Regions from separate parts of the Pseudoalteromonas sp. SCSIO 43201 genome, predicted to be linked through region 2. Evidence: predicted binding sites of a transcription regulator. Region 2 holds the regulator's gene; each other region holds the start of a gene.
The links. Region 2 encodes MetJ, which represses methionine synthesis genes. Its sites were predicted from a motif close to TAGACGTCTAGACGTCTA; they were not measured.

Region 1 (6,463 bases), 1.2 Mb from region 2:
GAGGATGTATTACCGACAAATGAATTGATACGCGAACATCCACAAATGCAATACGAAATTGAAATACTGGCAGAGCTTATTGAGCATGTAGAGAAAATGGGGCGAATTAGCAGCGATTCAGTGAAGTCATTGAAGGAATTAGCTCTTGCTGACGGACAAACTAATATAGGTTTGGAACTTGAGTAACTGATTTCGTATAATCAGCGATTGCAGTAAAGAGTTTGGAGAAAGTAACTTGCGTATTTTAGGTATAGAGTCCTCGTGTGATGAGACTGGTATTGCTATCTATGATGATGAGCAAGGGCTATTAGCACATCAATTATATTCTCAGGTGAAGGTGCATGCAGATTATGGTGGGGTGGTACCAGAGCTTGCTTCTCGCGATCACGTGCGCAAGACTATCCCGCTTATTGAAGCTGCTTTTGCAGAGGCAGGTTGTGGCCCTGAAGATCTAGATGGGATTGCTTATACCGCAGGTCCTGGTTTAGTCGGGGCATTGCTGGTGGGTACTTCAATCGGTCGCTCGTTAGCGTTTGGTTGGGGAGTACCAGCTGTTGCTGTTCATCATATGGAAGGTCATTTGCTGGCACCTATGCTTGAAGATGATAAGCCGGAGTTTCCGTTTGTTGCGCTACTTGTATCTGGTGGTCACACGATGATGGTTAAGGTGTCTGGTATTGGTGAATATGAAGTGCTTGGTGAGTCAGTGGATGATGCTGCTGGCGAAGCATTTGATAAAACAGCCAAATTACTGGGTCTTGATTATCCGGGCGGTCCTATGCTGGCTAAAATGGCGACGCAAGGTCAGCCGGGACGTTTTACCTTTCCAAAACCGATGACCGATAGACCCGGATTAGATTTTAGTTTTAGTGGCTTAAAAACAGCGGCTGCAAATACCATCCGTAACGAAGGAGATGATGAGCAAACCAAAGCGGATATTGCTCATGCCTTTCAGACCGCTGTGGTCGAGACGCTAGCGATAAAATGTAAGCGTGCTTTAAAAGAAACGGGCATTAAAAGCCTTGTGATTGCTGGTGGTGTTAGTGCTAACACCGAACTAAGACAAAAGCTTGAACGTATGATGCAGGGGATGAAAGGTCGTGTGTATTATCCTCGAACTGAGTTTTGCACAGACAACGGAGCTATGATTGCTTATGCTGGTATGCAGCGCTTAAAGGCCGGGCAGTATGCGCCGCTTGATATGAAAACTAAGCCACGTTGGCCTTTAGATAGCCTTGAAAAAGTGTAGGCTATCTTACGTTAATCTTTAGACTTTTTACCCACCTTTGGCTCCTTACCTGCAAGGAGCCTTTTGATGTTAGCTCGGTGACGAAAGATAATGACGACGGTCAAAAAGCTCACCGGTAACGTATATAATGGTTTTATCCACCAAGTATAAAGTGGCGCAGCAGCGACCGCGACGATTGCTGCCAATGACGAGTAACGCGTTAGCGCCAGTACTACAAGCCAAGTACTTATCAACAATCCACCAAGTGATAAACCAATAGGTAAGAGCGCTCCAAACGCTGTTGCCACTGCTTTACCGCCATTAAAGTGAAAAAACACAGGGTAAATGTGTCCAAGGCATGCACTCACCGCAATAGCGCCTAACCAAAGAGGCTCTATATTTAAGAAATAGGCACCCCATACTGGAATGGTGCCCTTTAAAATATCAAAGATAAGCACTAGCACAGCAGGGACCTTTCCTCCTAACCGCAATACATTGGTCGCACCTGGATTGTTGGAGCCACTAAAGCGCGGATCTGGAAGCTTGAACAGTCGACACACCAGAATTGCGGAGGAAATCGATCCTAATAAATAAGCACATACGCACATTAAACTGATTAACACTGTCTTCCTTATTTTTTATTGCGTTGTTTTGGGCTATGATCGGCGGTCTTAAGTCCTGCAATTTAGCGCACTTGCGCTTTATTTAATGCGGGAAGATAAAAGCGATAAACATGTTTGGAGTTTACATGGATAAAGTCTATATCTCACAGCTACACGTCGAAGCCATAATAGGAGTGTACGACTTTGAAAAAGAAAGTAAACAAAGCCTTTACTTTGATGTTGAGATGTTGACCGATATTAGCGCCGCAGCGCGCCTCGACGACATTAATTTGGCCGTGGATTATGCCAAAGTCAGTGAACGTATTATCGCGCATACTCAAGCCAAGCCAGTAGAATTACTCGAAACTTTAGTCGAGCAGCTAGCGGCAATGATTTTAAATGAATTTAATGTACAGCAAGTACTTATAAAAGTAAGCAAACCCGCAGCCGTGGCGCAAGCACAAACGGTGGGTGTAGAAATTGTGCGTAAGAAGTAGCATTATCATGGCACAAATTTTTATCAGCCTTGGCTCCAATATTGAGAAAGAAAAAAACTTACTAAGTGGTTTACAAACACTCATAAAGCATTTTCCAAATTACCGACATTCAAGTGTATTTGAGAGTGAGGCTGTCGGTTTTACCGGTAGTAATTTTTATAACTCAGTATTTGCTGCACACACGCCAATGTCTTTAAATGAGGTTTATACGCGACTTAAGTCGATAGAGTACGATCATGGTCGTCGCTGTAACGAAAAAAAGTTTAGCCCGCGTACCTTAGATCTCGATATTCTTTTTTATGATCACCTTATTTGTTCATCACCAGCTCAGCTGCCAAGGGATGAAATAACCAAAAATGCTTTTGTGCTTCAGCCATTAGCTGAACTTGCCGCTGATTTTATTCACCCTGTTGAGGGGAAATCAATCGCTCAGTTGTGGCAGGAATATCACAACCCAAGTCAAAAATTATGGAAAGTGGAGTTTCCCAAGTTATGAGTTTTATCGAGATTGTTGTCCTTGCAATCATTCAGGGTCTCACTGAGTTTTTACCTATTTCTAGTTCAGCACACTTATTACTGCCTTCACAGGTACTCGGATGGCAAGATCAGGGGCTGGCTTTTGATGTTGCTGTTCATGTAGGAACCTTGCTTGCCGTCGTTATTTATTTTCGGCACGACATAGTAAGCTTATTATCTGGCTGGTTTAAATCGTTTTCAGGTCCGCATTCAAAAGAGAGCCGCCTGACATGGTGTATTGTTGTTGCGACAATTCCATTTGTATTACTGGCGCCTCTATTAAAAGATATTGTCGAAATCTACTTACGCAGTGCGTGGGTTATTGCAATCTCTACTATCGTTTTTGGTTTATTGCTGTGGTATGCCGATGTGAAAGCAAAACAGATCAAAGACGAGTTTGCGCTAAATTGGAAAAGTGCATTGATACTTGGACTGGCGCAAATTACTGCGGTTATTCCTGGAACATCGCGATCTGGGATCACAATTACAGCCGGATTATTGCTAGGGCTTGATAAGAAAAGTGCCGCAAGATTTTCGTTTTTGATGTCTATTCCTGTGATTTCGATGATGGGGCTTTACTATAGTTTAGAATTGGCAATGGGCGATGAAGTGGTTGATTGGAATGCCCTCCTAAGTGGCGCGGTATTGTCGTTTGTTTCAGCTTATGCGTGTATATTCTTCTTTCTAAAAATTATCGAACGTATGGGTATGATGCCATTTGTTATATATCGTTTATTACTTGGAGTAGGGCTAATCGCTTTCTTAAGTTTTAGCTAATCTTTCTAGTCCGGTTAGGTAAAAGCCAGTTTGTGGAGTCAAGCTGGCTTTTTCATTTATATAATGATTAAGCAATTTGTTTTTCTGCAAGGCTCAATTCCATGGTTGCTTTGAGTAGGCGATACAGGTTGATAGAGGCATCAATTTCTTCTTTACGGTTCGTTAAACTCTCAATATTCAAACCAAGAGAAATATCTAAGTGTGAACAACTTTTTAAGATTTGATCTAGATTTTCTCTACAAATTCTAATGGACTCGCTCAGTGTATTTTCTGCATCTAACATACGCCACTTAGTCGCCTCTGGTACGGATATACCCAGCCACTGCATAAACTGTAAAGTCTTCTCTCCACCACAAGGAGTAAAAGTTAAAATAATACGTTTTGGTGTCGTGCCCTGTTGCTTACAAGTACGAGCATAGCTTGTGATCAGATCTATGGTTGCTTGGGCATCATAGACAGCTTGAGAGACAAAAAACTGGCAGCCTTGGACTGTTTTATCAATCAATCTTTCGTGCTCATTACGCTTACTAGCATGACGCTCCGCGATGGTTACACCACCTAAGAAAAACTCCTCTTGATGGTGCTTTAACACCTTATAAGCTTCTGATAATGGCAGCTTAATATCGCCTGTTGAAGAAGGGCTTCCAACTAACACCAGATTGTTCAATCCATGTTGTCGTTTAGTGCTGTTAAGCCAATTACTGAATGCTTCTCCGTCACGCTGTGCTACGCTTTTATAGGTAATAACATCAAGGTGCGATAATTCACGGATCAACTGACTATACTCACAAGGGTCAACGGTGTGCTTGAATGGGAATGGGCGCGGTACCTGAGTGCGGCTGCTTTCATCTTGAATATCGTAAATTATCACACCATCGTATTCGATTTCATGTAAACGTCCTAGCAACTTAGCTGCGATTGCTTTGAGCTGCTCGGGTGTGGTGCCTATCTTTGGTGGTGTGGTACCAATTAAATATACCCCTTGGTTAGGGTCAATGATTTTCTCTTGAAGCGTTAAAGCCATAATCTGCGTCCACAAAAGCATTTCAGTATCTCTTTACTAATATAGCAGCCATTTAGACGTCTAGATAGATTTTTTTAATGAAAGAATTTCAATAATTATGAATTTCTCTCAAGTGCCAAAGGTAAAATGTCATAATTGTTTACATATTAAGAGGGTAAATCATCTCGTAAATTAGCGAATGAGTATCGCTTTGGGGCATAATCAAGAAGTTTGCTGAAGTAAGTGATCACTACTTATTTAGAATAAAAATATGATTAGGAACCAATCCATGAAATTCAAATTACTAGCAACTAGTTTTGCCGTGAGCCTAGCGCTTAGTGGTTGTGCTATGACTAATGCCGATAGTACACAGAATGCAGCTGCTGGTGCTCAAGCCGCTCAGTCAAATAAAGTATTTGCCCAAGATTACGTACTCGAAGAGTTAGAAAACGGTCTTCGTGTCATGGTAGTAAAAACCAATTACCCTGATGTAGTATCACTACAAATTCCAGTATCAGTTGGCTCTCGCAATGAAGTTGAAGCCGGAAAAACAGGCTTTGCTCATTTCTTTGAACACATGATGTTTAAAGGCTCAGAAAAATATCCTCAAGATGTGTACTCAGATATTTTGAAAAATTCAGGTGTTGATAATCGCGCTTATACAACCAATGATTTTACCAACTATCATTTAAACTTCTCTAAACAGCACTTAGATAAAGTGTTGGAAATTGAAGCTGATATTTTCCAAAACCTAACGTACAGTGAAGAGCAGTTCCGTACCGAGGCGCTCACTGTCAAAGGAGAGTACCTTAAAAACAACGCAAGTCCTGTGCGTAAGTTACTTTCTGCGGTAAGAAAAGAAGCATTCGACAAACATACTTATAAACATACCACGATGGGCTTTTTTGAGGACATTGAGGCAATGCCTGATCAAATGGCCTATGGTAAAACATTCTTTGAGCGCTTCTATAAGCCTGAATATGTATCACTGGTGATCGTGGGCGATGTTGACCCTAAAGCAACCATAGCGATGGTGAAAAAGCATTGGGGCAACTGGAAAAGAGGTGATTATCAAGCCGATATTCCAGTTGAGCCAAAGCAAGAGCAAGCACGTTATGTGCACGAGAAATATGACGGCTTGCCAGGGCACTGGTTGCTTGTTTCTTATAAAGGAGCTGCATGGGAGCCGAAGAAAAAAGATCGTGCAGCACTTGATCTGATCTCGCAGCTTTATTTCTCTAGTAACTCTGAGTTATACCAGGAGTTGGTAGTAGACAAGCAGCTGGCAAGTCAAATGTTTACCTACAACCCTGAGACTAAAGATCCAGGGCTTTTGCATGTATTTGTTAAAGTGGAAAACGAAAAAGATTTAGCGACAGTACGTGATGCGATTAACAATACATATGCAAAAGCTCGCACAGAATTAGTCGACGAAAATAAGTTGGCAGCGCTTAAATCTAACTCAAAGTATAGCTTTATTAACGGCCTTGACTCATCGCAAGCAATTGCTTCTACACTTGCACGTTATGTGCATTTTGAGCGAGATCCTGAGGTTATCAATGAGCTGTATGCGACAGCTGACCAAGTAACTGCAAAAGATATACGTGATATTGCCAATAAATACTTTGTCGATAGTAGCCGTACTACGGTGACTATGTCGGCGCTTGAGTCCGTATCAGGCTTTGATAAAGAAGTCGAGCTAGACAAGTTAGTTGCAAAAATGGACAAGCCTGCAACACGTCATTTTAATGTACTAGATAAAACCAATAACTCTCCACTGGTGGATGTAAACTTCCTGTTTTATACCGGTGCTGCCGCTGATCCTGAAGGCAAAAAAGGG
Region 2 (6,463 bases):
GTGTAACGTAGTACAGCGTCATTTTCACGGGCTTTGGCGTCGTGTTCAGCGTAAAAGTCGTCAAGCTGTTGGCGATTTTCCAAAAATTGTAACCACGAGCCTTGCGCCAGATTATCTGGCATTAATGGTTCTAGTTCAATCTCATCTAACTCAAGTTCAATACCCAACTCTCTTGCCAAAATTAGCAACTTTCTCTGCATATCACGACCAGACAGGTCTTCTCTTGGATCAGGTTCGGTAAACCCAAGCGCTTGTGCGCCCAGTACTAACTCAGAAAAAGCCTCAGAGCCGTCATAACGACTGCACAGCCAAGATAGAGTACCAGAGAAAACCCCCTCGATTCTCACAATTTCGTCGCCGCTATTTTGCAGATCCGCTAAGGCAAAGTTAACAGGCAACCCAGCTCCAACACTGGTGTTATAACGCCATAATAAGTTACGTTCTTGCAGTTTTTGCCGTAGTTGTGTGTACCAGTTGTGCTTCGCTGTACCAGCGTATTTATTGGCGCTGATCAGATGACAGTCATGTTCTACAAACTGTGGATATAATGCACTAAAGCACTCGCTTGCGGTAATATCAATAATTACTTTATGTTCGTAATCAAGCTCTTTGATGCGAGTAAATAATTCAGCTTCGTTATATTCTATGGCTTCATTTTGCCATTGCTGCTGCCATTGGGCTAAGTTTAATCCGCTTGGACAAAACAACATTTGTTTTGAGCGCAACAATCCTACCAACTTCAGATCAAAGTGCTCACTCAGTTTGTCAAACTGATCTTTACACTGCTCAATAAAAACCTCACCCACATTGCCAACACCTGCAACGATGACCGCGAGCTCTCTGCCTTTATTGACAAGCCGTTCATGTAATACTGCCAAAACATCACTATCAATAGACTGATCAGTCAGCACTAAACTATAGTTTTGTGCTTGTAATACAAAACGGGTCACTATCGCATTGTCGTCTAGCAATTCTAAAGCTTGCAGATGTAACCCTGCGATATCTTGGCTTGGCGCAACGACAGCAAAGCCTTGCACTTGTGATTCAATGATATTTGCACGAGGCTCTAAGGCATTGATAACCAGATGGCTAAACTCGGATGGCACCAATAAATGCGCCTCTCCACCTTTGATAAAATGATGAATACTATGCTGTATTAGTTGGCTAAGCTGTTTTACTTCACCACTATTTAATTTTTCAACACGCAGTAAATCTAGTTGTCCAAAAGTAGTGATAAAGCGCTTCTCTTTACTATAACCTGCTTTAACAATTTCAGTGCCTAGTGCGTCTGAGTCAAAACTACTTCGCACTTGTAGTTTTATATCAGTACCTTTCAAGGGAGAGAGTGTTTTTGCATGCAGGACAGGGTTCCCCAAACGTGCTAATAATTCAGCCTGACTTCGACATACTTTAGCGTATTTTATTGCACTACTGACTTTACGTGGATCGGTACTAAATACGCCTGTGGTATCTGTCCAAATCGATACCTGAGTGGCATCAATATAATTGGCCAGTAAAGTCGCACTGTAATCGCTTCCATTGCGCCCCAAAGTCACAGTTTCACCTTGACTATCTGCTGCAATAAAGCCGGTAACAATATGCACAGCATTGTCACCAATTGCGCTGTAACACACCTCTTTATTCAACGCATGTAATAATACACCATCCTGTTGCACAAATAGTTTTCTAGCGTCAATATCCCGAGCTTCAATACCTTGTGAGCTTAAGTAATTGGCTAGGACACGAGCCGACCACAACTCCCCATGCGCCAGTAGACTGGCATAGTGAAGTGTGCGTGCTTCACGCGCTTGCGCAAGGGCCTGCAATTCGTTCACGAGCTGCTTGAGCAAAGCAGCATGCCTATCGCCGGTAAACAACGCATCTATTAATTCACGTTGATGGTTTTCAACTTGTAACAAGACGTCGTTAAAAGCGCGCACATCTTGCTGCTCAAAACTCTGCCATAGCTTCACCAAAGTATTGGTTGTTTTTCCCGCAGCTGAAACCACTACGCTATCACCTAACTGACACTGCTCTAATATTATCTTAGCAACAGCCTGATAGCGCTCTGCAGAGCTTAAACTAGAACCACCAAACTTATGTACTACTTTTGCCATTTACTCACCACAACGCAACGGTATGTGCAGGCGTAAGCTTAAATGACTTCGCGTCATCACTTGCCTGGCTGTCATCAATACTGGAAAATCCGGCTTCAAGATCTGCGATTAAGTCTTGCACATCTTCAATGCCCACTGAAATGCGAATTAAGGTATCGCCAACCCCAGCTTCGAGACGTGCCTGAGGTTCCATTCCTGCGTGTGTCATGGTCGCAGGATGGCAGATTAAACTTTCAACTCCACCTAGTGATTCGGCGAGCGAGAACTGCTTTAACGAAGTTAAAAATTTAGCCGATGTCTGTAGATCACCCTTAATATCAAAGCTCACCATACCACCAAAGCCTAGTTGTTGTTTTTTTGCTAGCTCATGCTGTGGATGCGACTTGAGACCGGGATAGTATACTTGACTCACATACGGCGACTTCTCTAAGTATTCAGCAATCTGTTGCGCATTCTCTTGATGTTGGCGTAAGCGTACGTTAAGTGTGCGCAGTCCACGCAATGTCAGATAACTATCAAAAGGCGCGCCCGTAATACCAATGTTATTTGCCCACCAAGCCAACTCATCTCCTAGCTCTTGCGTGCGCGCTATCACTGCACCACCTACCACATCGGAGTGACCGTTAATATATTTAGTGGTTGAGTGAACAACAATATCGACTCCAAAAGCGATAGGGTTTTGTAATGCTGGTGACAAGAAGGTATTGTCTGCCGCAACTAAAGCACCGACCGCATGCGCAGCGGTTACAACTGCTTCAATATCGGTTAATCGTAAAATTGGATTACTTGGTGTTTCTATCCACACAAGTTTAGGCTGGATTTTTTCTAGTTTCTCAAGGCTTTCTGGCTGGGTTAAATCCACTACTTCTACTTTGAGTAGCCCACGCTTTGCCAATGACGTAAATAAACGATAACTGCCACCATAGCAATCGTGGGGGATCACTAAAGTGTCGTCATGGTTTAATAATTGAGTTACTAGGTGAATAGCCGACATACCTGTTGCGGTAATAATGCCACGTTGACCTCCTTCAAGTTCGGTTAACGCTTGTGCCAACACATCACGATTAAAGTTACCACTGCGGCCATAGTCATAATCACGCTTGGTATCAAAATCTGCAAATGAATAGGTCGTCGACAGATAAAGGGGCGGAACCACTGCACCATGTGCTTTATCAGCTTCTATACCGTGACGCACTGCAACCGTCGATTTGTTAATTTGACTCATAGGGTCACCTAGATAGTTGGATGTTTAGACGTCTAAAAGGTTAGAGCAACGACAACTAGAAGTCAAAACATTTATACTGCTAAATGGCTAAATAACTAGTATTTGACTATCTTTTTTAAACCGATAAAATTTCGCCACTTAAGGCGTTGCTAATACGACTGAGTTATTGAAAACTATGGCAGAGATCTATAGTTCTCGCCATAGCGGATTAATTTGCTCAACTATTCAAGTTCAGGTTTTATCTTTACTCTTTAAAGATTTCCCTGCTCCACCTGCTTAGCTGAACAATATCAATCAGAACCCAGTCATATTGGCATTGATGTAACTGAGGCAAGTACACAATTATGGCAAAATGGAATGGTGAGTATATTCACCCATATGCAGAACACGGTAAAAAAGCAGAGCAAGTAAAAAAAATCACAGTGAGTATCCCTTTGAACGTGCTCAAAGTACTTACTGATGAACGTACACGTCGTCAAGTAAATAACTTGCGCCATGCAACAAACAGCGAGCTATTATGTGAAGCCTTTTTACATGCTTTCACGGGTCAACCACTTCCAAGTGATGAAGACCTGAGAAAAGACAACCCAGAACGTATTCCGTTAGAAGTAAGACAAATAATGGAAGAGCGTGGTTTAGAGATCCCTGAAATAAACGAAGAATAATACCAATTTTCTTAATTAAGTGGTTTATTTTGAGGCGAGAAAATCTTGTCGATAACTAGGCAAAAATTTTGCTATTTAGTTGTTCTAAATGAGAAATCTTTAACGCTGTTAGCGTCAGATTTACTCCTTCAAATTGAGCAAGTATTAAGTCAAATTGGTATAATATCGACTCTTCATTTTTCACGGAAATAAAGACACAAAAAAGCCTCAATCGAGGCTTTTTTCATACTTAAGCTGGAATCGCTACAAGCAGTTATTTCTTAATACAAGGCAAATTTGTGCGTCAATAGCTGGCCTATTACAAACAAATTTACCGAAAGAGTAAGGGATAACAACTGCTAGAGAACAAATTATTATCCCAGTTTAGGTTATTTTATTCCATATAACCCAAGGGCATCTCGATTTGCGCTACGCCAGATTCAACCGCAGCAGTAGCAACCGCTTTTGCTATTCGAGGTAACAAGCGAGGATCCATCGGTTTAGGGATAATGTATTGCGGACCAAACTCAAGGCTGTCGACATCAGCTGCTTTTAACACCTCTGCAGGTACTGGCTCTTTTGCAATACTTCTAATAGCCTCAACTGCCGCAATCTTCATTTCGTCATTGATCGCTGTAGCACGTACATCTAGTGCACCACGGAAGATGAACGGAAAACATAGCACATTGTTCACTTGGTTTGGATAATCAGAACGACCTGTTGCCATAATCAAATCATCACGAGCACCATGTGCAACATCGGGGCTGATCTCAGGATCTGGGTTCGAACATGCAAATACAACTGGCTTATCAGCCATTAATTTTAAATCTTCAGCAGATAGAAGATCTGGGCCTGAAACGCCAACAAATACGTCAGCCTCTGCAATCACATCCTGTAACGTGCGCTTATCCGTATTATTTGCAAACAGCTCTTTGTATTCGTTAAGATCGTCACGACGAGTATGGATCACGCCTTTTCTGTCTAGCATATAAATATGCTCTCTTTGTGCACCACATTTTATAAGTAGCTCCATACACGCTATTGCAGCGGCACCAGCTCCTAAACACACGATGATCGCATCATGAATATCTTTACCTTGGATCTCAAGTGCATTGAGCATACCAGCCGCAGTCACAATTGCAGTACCGTGTTGATCATCATGGAAAACGGGTATATCACAGCGTTCAATAAGCGCGCGCTCAATTTCAAAGCACTCAGGCGCTTTGATATCTTCAAGGTTAATCCCGCCAAAAGTATCTGCAATATTCGCTACTGTATTGATGAAGTCTTCAGTGGTGTTATGTTTAACTTCAATATCAATCGAGTCCAGTCCAGCAAAGCGTTTAAATAACAGAGCCTTACCTTCCATAACTGGTTTCGAAGCCAAAGGACCTAAATTACCTAGTCCTAAAATAGCAGTACCATTACTGATCACAGCTACCATGTTCCCTTTACCTGTATAACGATAGGCATTCGCAGGATCTGCCGCGATTTCACGTACTGGCTCGGCAACACCAGGGCTGTATGCGAGTGCTAGGTCTTTTACGGTCTCGGCAGGCTTAGTCAGCTCTACGCTGATTTTACCTGGAACGGGCTTCTCGTGATAATCTAGAGCTTGTTGACGAAAATCTGTCATGGCGCGATATTTTCCTACGAAGTTAATGTGAGAGTGTGCTAAACATTCGCATTCTGAGTGTCGGTTGCTTCCATATTTACAACCACAAACAGTGCGATTAACTATATGAGCGACGACATAAAAGTACTCAAAAGCACAGTGCTTTAAGCAGATGTCAATAGGACATATAGGTAATCGACCGTCATCACACAATACCGAGTTTTCTTCATTATTCAAGTAAAATCAGGTCTATCCACTTACACGGTATTTATTCGTATTTTCTTCGACGTTCTCTTCAATTTTAAGAAAAATTTCACAATTTAGACCTGCAAAAGTAAGCAAGTAAGTGGTTAAAGACAAGTCAAAGTGATGAAAAATAGCACTAGCGTAAAATACCATGACTAAAGAGCAATATTTATAATTATTACTAAATTTAACTGCACAATTGAGACATTTAGAAGCACAAAGCACGATTTACCACTACGAAGCATAGTGTCTAGTAATATAATTAAATATATTCGTTTTCTGCCTAGGCACAACTTAAGCTCATTAATAGCCAATATTAACATGCGAAATAGAGCTATTACTCTATTCTAGGTTACAGTAAAGATTTGCTGCCAAATCAGTTGATTTTAAGATTTAAAAGGCGGGGGTGTACCAAGCACAAGCAATCAAACACTGCCTATTTGTATACATTATTATAATTGCTATTGAACCGTAGGCACAAAAAAAGCACCCTAGGGTGCTTTTTTCGACTAGACCAGCAAGATTACTTCTTGCTGCTAAGTGCACCGAAACGCTTGTTGAAGCGATCAACACGGCCACCTGTATCAAGGATCTTCTGCTTACCTGTATAGAACGG
Region 3 (6,463 bases), 1.3 Mb from region 2:
AAAGACAAAGTCATGATTGAACTTAATATTCATGAAGACGAATATCAAAACTTAAAAGATGATGTTGATGAGGTATTTATCGGGTGAGTATATTTTGTCTGGGCAACAAAAAAGGCGCATATAGCGCCTTTTCTTTGAATAGCAGGGCTTATAGACCTGCTGCTGCACGTAGTGCGTCAGCCTTATCTGTTGCTTCCCATGGGAACTCTTCACGACCAAAGTGGCCGTAAGCAGCAGTAGGTTGATAAATTGGACGTTCTAGGTCAAGCATTGTGATCAGACCATAAGGACGTAGGTCGAAGTGTTCACGGATAAGCTCGATTAGACGAGATTCCTCAAGCTTAGCTGTACCGAATGTTTCAACGCTGATAGATGTAGGCTCTGCCACACCGATTGCGTAAGACACTTGGATTTCACACTTGTCTGCAAGGCCGGCTGCAACAATGTTCTTCGCAACATAACGTGCCGCGTACGCTGCAGAGCGGTCAACTTTTGATGGATCTTTACCAGAGAATGCACCACCACCGTGACGAGCCATGCCGCCGTAAGTATCTACGATGATTTTACGACCAGTTAGACCACAGTCACCCATAGGACCACCGATAACGAAACGGCCTGTTGGGTTGATGAAGAACTTAGTCGCTTCAGTGATAAGCTCAGCTGGTAAAGTCGGCTTGATAATAGTTTCCATCACTGCTTCTACTAGGTCGTCTTGCGATACTGAATCACAATGTTGAGTAGATAAAACCACAGCGTCGATACCAACCGCTTTACCATTTTCGTACGCAAATGTTACCTGAGACTTAGCGTCAGGGCGTAGCCAAGGTAATGTACCGTCTTTACGAACTTGTGCTTGGCGTTGCACTAAACGGTGTGAGTACGTAATTGGCGCAGGCATAAGTACGTCAGTCTCGTTACACGCGTAACCAAACATTAGACCTTGGTCACCAGCACCTTGCTCTTCAGGGCGAGTACGATCAACACCTTGGTTGATGTCTGGTGATTGCTTACCAATGGTATTTAGGATTGCACATGAATCCGCATCAAAACCCATGTCAGAGTGGGTATAACCAATTTCACGCACAGTTTTACGAGTTAATTCCTCGATATCAACCCAAGCGCTAGTCGTGATTTCACCACCAACCATAACCATACCGGTTTTAACGTAAGTTTCACACGCAACACGTGCTTTTGGATCTTGCTCAAGGATGGCATCTAGAACCGCATCAGAGATCTGATCGGCGATTTTATCCGGATGACCCTCAGAAACAGATTCAGAAGTAAATAAATGTTTAGCCATTGTATTTATGCTCACAAATATTGCGCTTCACAAACATCAGGAACAGCGCGAAAAATTAAGGGGCGTATTCTAACCAAAAAACCTACCCATTGACTAGTTATTTTACGCCTAGACGTCCAAAATTGTTCAATCTTTTTTAATGGTCAGAAAAAGTCAGTCTGTACCTGTTTTTTTATGGTCTTTGCCGTTGCAGTAGGCCATATAAATAAGTAAGAATGGGCTCAACCCCCGCGAAACACATTTAAAGGTAGGAGAATTCATGCCATCTCGCAAAGAACTTGCTAATGCAATTCGCGTTCTTTCCATGGACGCTGTACAAAAGGCCAAGTCTGGCCACCCAGGAGCCCCTATGGGCATGGCGGACATCGCAGAAGTACTTTGGCGCGACTTTCTAAAACACAACCCAAGTAACCCTGAATGGGCAGATAGAGATCGTTTTGTATTATCAAACGGTCACGGCTCAATGCTTATTTATTCATTGCTACATTTATCGGGTTATGATTTATCAATCGATGACATTAAAAACTTTCGTCAGTTACATTCCAAAACGCCAGGTCACCCAGAGTATGGCTATGCACCAGGAATAGAGACGACTACTGGCCCACTTGGTCAGGGTATCACTAATGCGGTAGGTATGGCGATTGCTGAAAAAGCCTTAGCTGCGCAGTTTAACCGCGAAGATTATGACATCGTAAACCATTATACCTACACCTTCTTAGGTGATGGTTGTTTGATGGAAGGGATCTCACACGAAGCATGTTCGTTGGCAGGTACACTTGGACTTGGCAAACTCATTGCATTTTGGGATGACAACGGTATTTCAATCGATGGTGAAGTTGAAGGTTGGTTTAGCGACGACACACCGAAGCGTTTTGAATCGTACGGCTGGCATGTTATTGCTGATGTTGATGGTCATGATAGCGACGCGATTAAATCCGCAATTGAAGCGGCTCAAGCTGAATCTGACAAACCAACGCTTATTTGTTGTAAAACCGTTATTGGCTATGGCTCACCAAATAAATCTGGCAGCCACGATTGCCACGGTGCACCGCTTGGTGACGATGAAATCAAAGCTGCTCGTGAGTTCCTTGGTTGGGAGCACGGTGCATTCGACATTCCTGAAGATATCTACGCGAAATGGGATGCAACAGCGCGTGGTCAGAACCAACAAAGTGAATGGCTAATCAAGTTTACTGAGTATCAAATGCACTACCCAGAGCTTGCCGCTGAATTTGAACGCCGTATGAAAGGTGATTTGCCAGCAGATTGGTCAGAAAAAACAGAAGCGTATATCGCTGAACTTCAAGCGAATCCGGCAAATCCTGCAACGCGTAAAGCATCACAAAATGCCTTAAACGCTTACGGCCCAATTCTTCCTGAGTTTATGGGCGGCTCTGCTGACTTAGCGGGTTCTAACTTAACGCTTTGGGATCAGTCAAAAGGTTTAACAGCCGAAGACGCAGCGGGTAACTATATCTTCTATGGTGTACGTGAATTTGGTATGTCTGCCATTATGAATGGTATTGCGCTACACAAAGGCTTTATCCCTTATGGTGCAACATTCTTAATGTTTATGGAATACGCACGTAACGCGGTACGTATGGCTGCATTAATGAAGCAAAGAAGTATTTTTGTCTACACTCATGACTCAATTGGTCTTGGTGAAGATGGTCCAACGCACCAGCCTGTTGAGCAAATGGCAAACTTACGTACCACCCCAAATCTTGCAAGCTGGCGTCCATGTGACCAAGTTGAGTCTGCAGTAGCTTGGCAGCAAGCAATAGAGCGTGCCGATGGTCCATCTGCCCTAGTGTTTACCCGTCAAGGGCTAGAGCAGCAACCTCGTACTGCTGAGCAAGTAGCTGCTATTAAGCAGGGTGGTTATGTACTGTCTTGTGATGGTGAGCCGGAAATCATCCTGATTGCAACGGGTTCAGAAGTACAACTTGCGGTTGAATCTGCTGATAAACTACGTGCAGATGGCAAAAAAGTACGCGTTGTGTCTATGCCTTCAACGGATATTTTCGATGCACAATCTGCAGAGTATAAAGAAAGCGTTCTACCAAGCTCAGTAACACGCCGTGTTGCAATTGAAGCAGGTATTGAAGACTTCTGGTACAAGTATGTCGGGTTAAATGGGGCAATCGTTGGTATGACTACCTTTGGTGAGTCAGCACCAGCAGGTGAGCTGTTTAAACTATTTGGCTTTACTGTCGAAAACATCGTTGAGAAAGCAAACGCATTATTTGCATAAGCGATTAAAAAGAAATAAAAAAACCCATGCTCTGCATGGGTTTTTTTTATTGTTATAGCAATTCTATTCAGTAAGTCGTGTGCTCAATTGTACCAATTTTCTTAATTAAGTGGTCTATTTTGAGGCGAGAAAATCTTGTCGATAACGAGGCAAAAATTTTGCTATTTAGTTGTTCTAAATAAGAAATTTTTAACGCTGTTAGCGTCAGATTTACTCCTTCAAATTGAGCAAGTATTAACTCAAATTGGTATTAAACTTTAAACTGATCGACTGACAAGCGCAGCTCTTCTGCGAGTTTCGCCACTTCAGAGCTTGAAATTGACGTCTGGCTTGCACCTTCAGCCGTTTGCTCAGCAATCGTAACAATAGACTCTAAACGTTCACTAATTTCTTGCGCTACTTGCTGCTGCTCGTTTGCTGCATTAGCGATTTCTTCACTTACATCATGCGCTTGTGAAACGGCTGCGGTAATAGAGTTCAATGCTTCGTTGGCAAGGTCGCTTTGGTTCACACAAGACTCAGCCTGTTGTTTACCTTTCGACATTGCACTTACGGCTTCTTCCGCACCTGCTTGTAAAGACTCGATCATCGCCTGAATTTCTTGTGTAGACTCTTGAGTTTTACTTGCTAAAGAGCGTACTTCGTCAGCAACTACCGCAAACCCTCGACCTTGTTCTCCAGCTCGAGCTGCTTCAATTGCAGCATTAAGCGCAAGTAAGTTAGTTTGCTCGGCGATGCCTCGTATAACATCCAAAATACTTCCGATAGAAGCACTATCTTGATGTAGTTTATTGATAACACGCGATGCCTCGTCGACTTCTTTGGCGAGTTGCTCAATGGTGTGTTTATTTTCGTGTGAGATACCTTTAACGCGCTCAGCTTCTTTGTCAGCATTTTTGATTTCTTGCAACGCTTGGTGTGCGCTGTTGCTTACACCATGAGAAGTGCTACTCATCTCGGTTGTTGCTGTAGCTGCTTGCTCAACTTGTGCTTGCTGATTTTTAATCGCTTGACTCGATTCAGTGGTAATCGTCGATGTTTCTTCAGAGGCCGCTGCCAGTTGTGTTGAACGAGAAATAATACCTGTGATCAGTTCACGTAAACTCGAGATTAACGTATTACAGCTTTTCGAAAGTTCTCCAAACTCGTCTTTGGCGGTATCATCTAAGCGCTGCGTCATATCGCCACTGGCTACGATATTCAATACTCGATTTACTTCAGAAAGAGGCTTGGTAATGCGACTCACTGTAATGTATGCAACACCGACAGCCATAATAGTCGCCACCATCATACCTATCCAAGTCCATAAATTAGCTTTACCGACGTCACTGCGCACACCTTGTTGCAAATTGAACGCGACTTGGCTTGCTTCTGACAACAAATCGTCAAGCTGAGAAAGCGCCGCTTGTGTTGTTTTTTCAGCGTCTGCAAGTTCTTTTTGGGTTTCAGCAAGGGCGAGTATCAGGCGCTTTTGGTTTTCTGCAATACTGTTACTACCAGTTACTGTATCTTTTAGAGCCGTATAATATCCCTCAAGATCTGCGAATAGTCCGCTATCAAGTGCAGTCACTGGACCACGGATCAAGTCGATATTTCGTCCTAGCTCTTCAACTAAATACTTTTGCTCATTTCTAACGATTTCTAGCGTGTTGGTGTCTTCAACAGTGACTAAATCGTTTGCACTAGTAACCACAGAAGAAAAGTTGTTCTCAAGACTATTTGCTGCTTGAAAAGCGCGTTTGTCGCTATCTTCTAATCCATCTAAATCGATGATGTCTACCGTTACCATGGTGGCATCCTCGGCAGCCATATCAAGATCAGATAACTGTTCTTTGAGCTTATCGCGCAAAGAAAGCTCTGACGACTTCTCAGTGACTAGGCTATTCATGGCTTTTACAAATGCGTCGTAACTTTTGCCAACATCGCTGCTGCTTGAAGCAAGTTTGTTGTTAGAAGCGACCACCTGTTGGAGTTCAGAGTATGTTTTATCAAAAATCTTCTGACGCTCAGAAAACATTTGTCTCAGCGTCGCAAGCTCTGTTTCTGAGCGCGCATAAAAACTACCTTGCGCCATCTTGCTCATTAATGTGAACTCAACTTTGAGTTCAGAGCTTTTTGATAGTGCAGGTAAGGAGAGGCTGTTTACCTGCTGAGTTGAGTTGTCAATGTTTGCAATCCTAATTAAAGAATTACCCCCGATAAGAAGAAGCAACAAGGTGATGGTAATAAACCCACCCCAAATACGTTGGCTAACAGTCAAATTCATAGCTGTCCTACAAAATTTACAATGCAATACGGATACTTATCGGATTTATTGCGGATAAGTTAAGTATTTTATAGCAGATGTGACGAAAAAATTCAGCAAAAAAGGTCGGATTACAAAAAATAGCGACTATTTTGCCACAAGGGAGGTCTGTTTATCGAATATAGGTTAGTCAATAGAATAAAGATAGAGGCGTTTATGTTTGTAACTTGATGGCCTTTGGTGTTCAGGCTGGCACTGTACACACAAATTTGTATCTTGGAGAACCTGAAAAGGGGCCGCTCAAGTCGGTGTTTTCACTATGCTTGAGCAGATTAAGAGTAAAGCATTATATGGGTTATGCGTATAAGCCGCTTTGTTCTGCTAGTAACATCTGGTTAGTCGAGTTCTCTGGGCTTTGAGTTGACACCTTTACCGGACAATATCTCGATTTAATTGCATTGCAGGTGTTTTGGTAGGCTATGCTTGTTGGTACTTTTCACCGGTATCGATGTTAATCATGGTCATTGCCCCTCCCCAAACGCATCCTGTGTCGAGTGCAATCACATTTTTTTGGTGTGTTTCACCCTCTAATGCCGCCCAGTGGCCAAAAAGTAATGTCGCATTTGGTGGTATTTGTCTATATTCAAACCAAGGGATAAGACCA

Region 1: the regulator MetJ is predicted to act here: its motif matches at 4,690-4,707, upstream of J8Z24_RS13650 (methylenetetrahydrofolate reductase).
Region 3: the regulator MetJ is predicted to act here: its motif matches at 1,402-1,419, upstream of metK (methionine adenosyltransferase).

The regions. Positions count from the first base shown of each region.
Region 1 is NZ_CP072683.1:3,168,045-3,174,507, reverse strand. Features, by position in the region: gene J8Z24_RS13680 (YjaG family protein) at 1-186, shown strand, start outside; gene tsaD (tRNA (adenosine(37)-N6)-threonylcarbamoyltransferase complex transferase subunit TsaD) at 236-1,249, shown strand; gene plsY (glycerol-3-phosphate 1-O-acyltransferase PlsY) at 1,261-1,851, opposite strand; gene folB (dihydroneopterin aldolase) at 1,977-2,327, shown strand; gene folK (2-amino-4-hydroxy-6-hydroxymethyldihydropteridine diphosphokinase) at 2,335-2,823, shown strand; gene J8Z24_RS13655 (undecaprenyl-diphosphate phosphatase) at 2,820-3,620, shown strand; gene J8Z24_RS13650 (methylenetetrahydrofolate reductase) at 3,688-4,644, opposite strand; gene J8Z24_RS13645 (M16 family metallopeptidase) at 4,913-6,463, shown strand, end outside.
Region 2 is NZ_CP072683.1:471,031-477,493, reverse strand. Features, by position in the region: gene metL (bifunctional aspartate kinase/homoserine dehydrogenase II) at 1-2,117, opposite strand, end outside; gene metB (cystathionine gamma-synthase) at 2,122-3,342, opposite strand; gene metJ (met regulon transcriptional regulator MetJ) at 3,687-4,007, shown strand; gene J8Z24_RS02040 (malic enzyme-like NAD(P)-binding protein) at 4,381-5,622, opposite strand; gene rpmE (50S ribosomal protein L31) at 6,371-6,463, opposite strand, start outside.
Region 3 is NZ_CP072683.1:3,104,584-3,111,046, reverse strand. Features, by position in the region: gene J8Z24_RS13395 (HDOD domain-containing protein) at 1-87, shown strand, start outside; gene metK (methionine adenosyltransferase) at 149-1,300, opposite strand; gene tkt (transketolase) at 1,560-3,554, shown strand; gene J8Z24_RS13380 (methyl-accepting chemotaxis protein) at 3,805-5,820, opposite strand; gene J8Z24_RS13375 (symmetrical bis(5'-nucleosyl)-tetraphosphatase) at 6,277-6,463, opposite strand, start outside.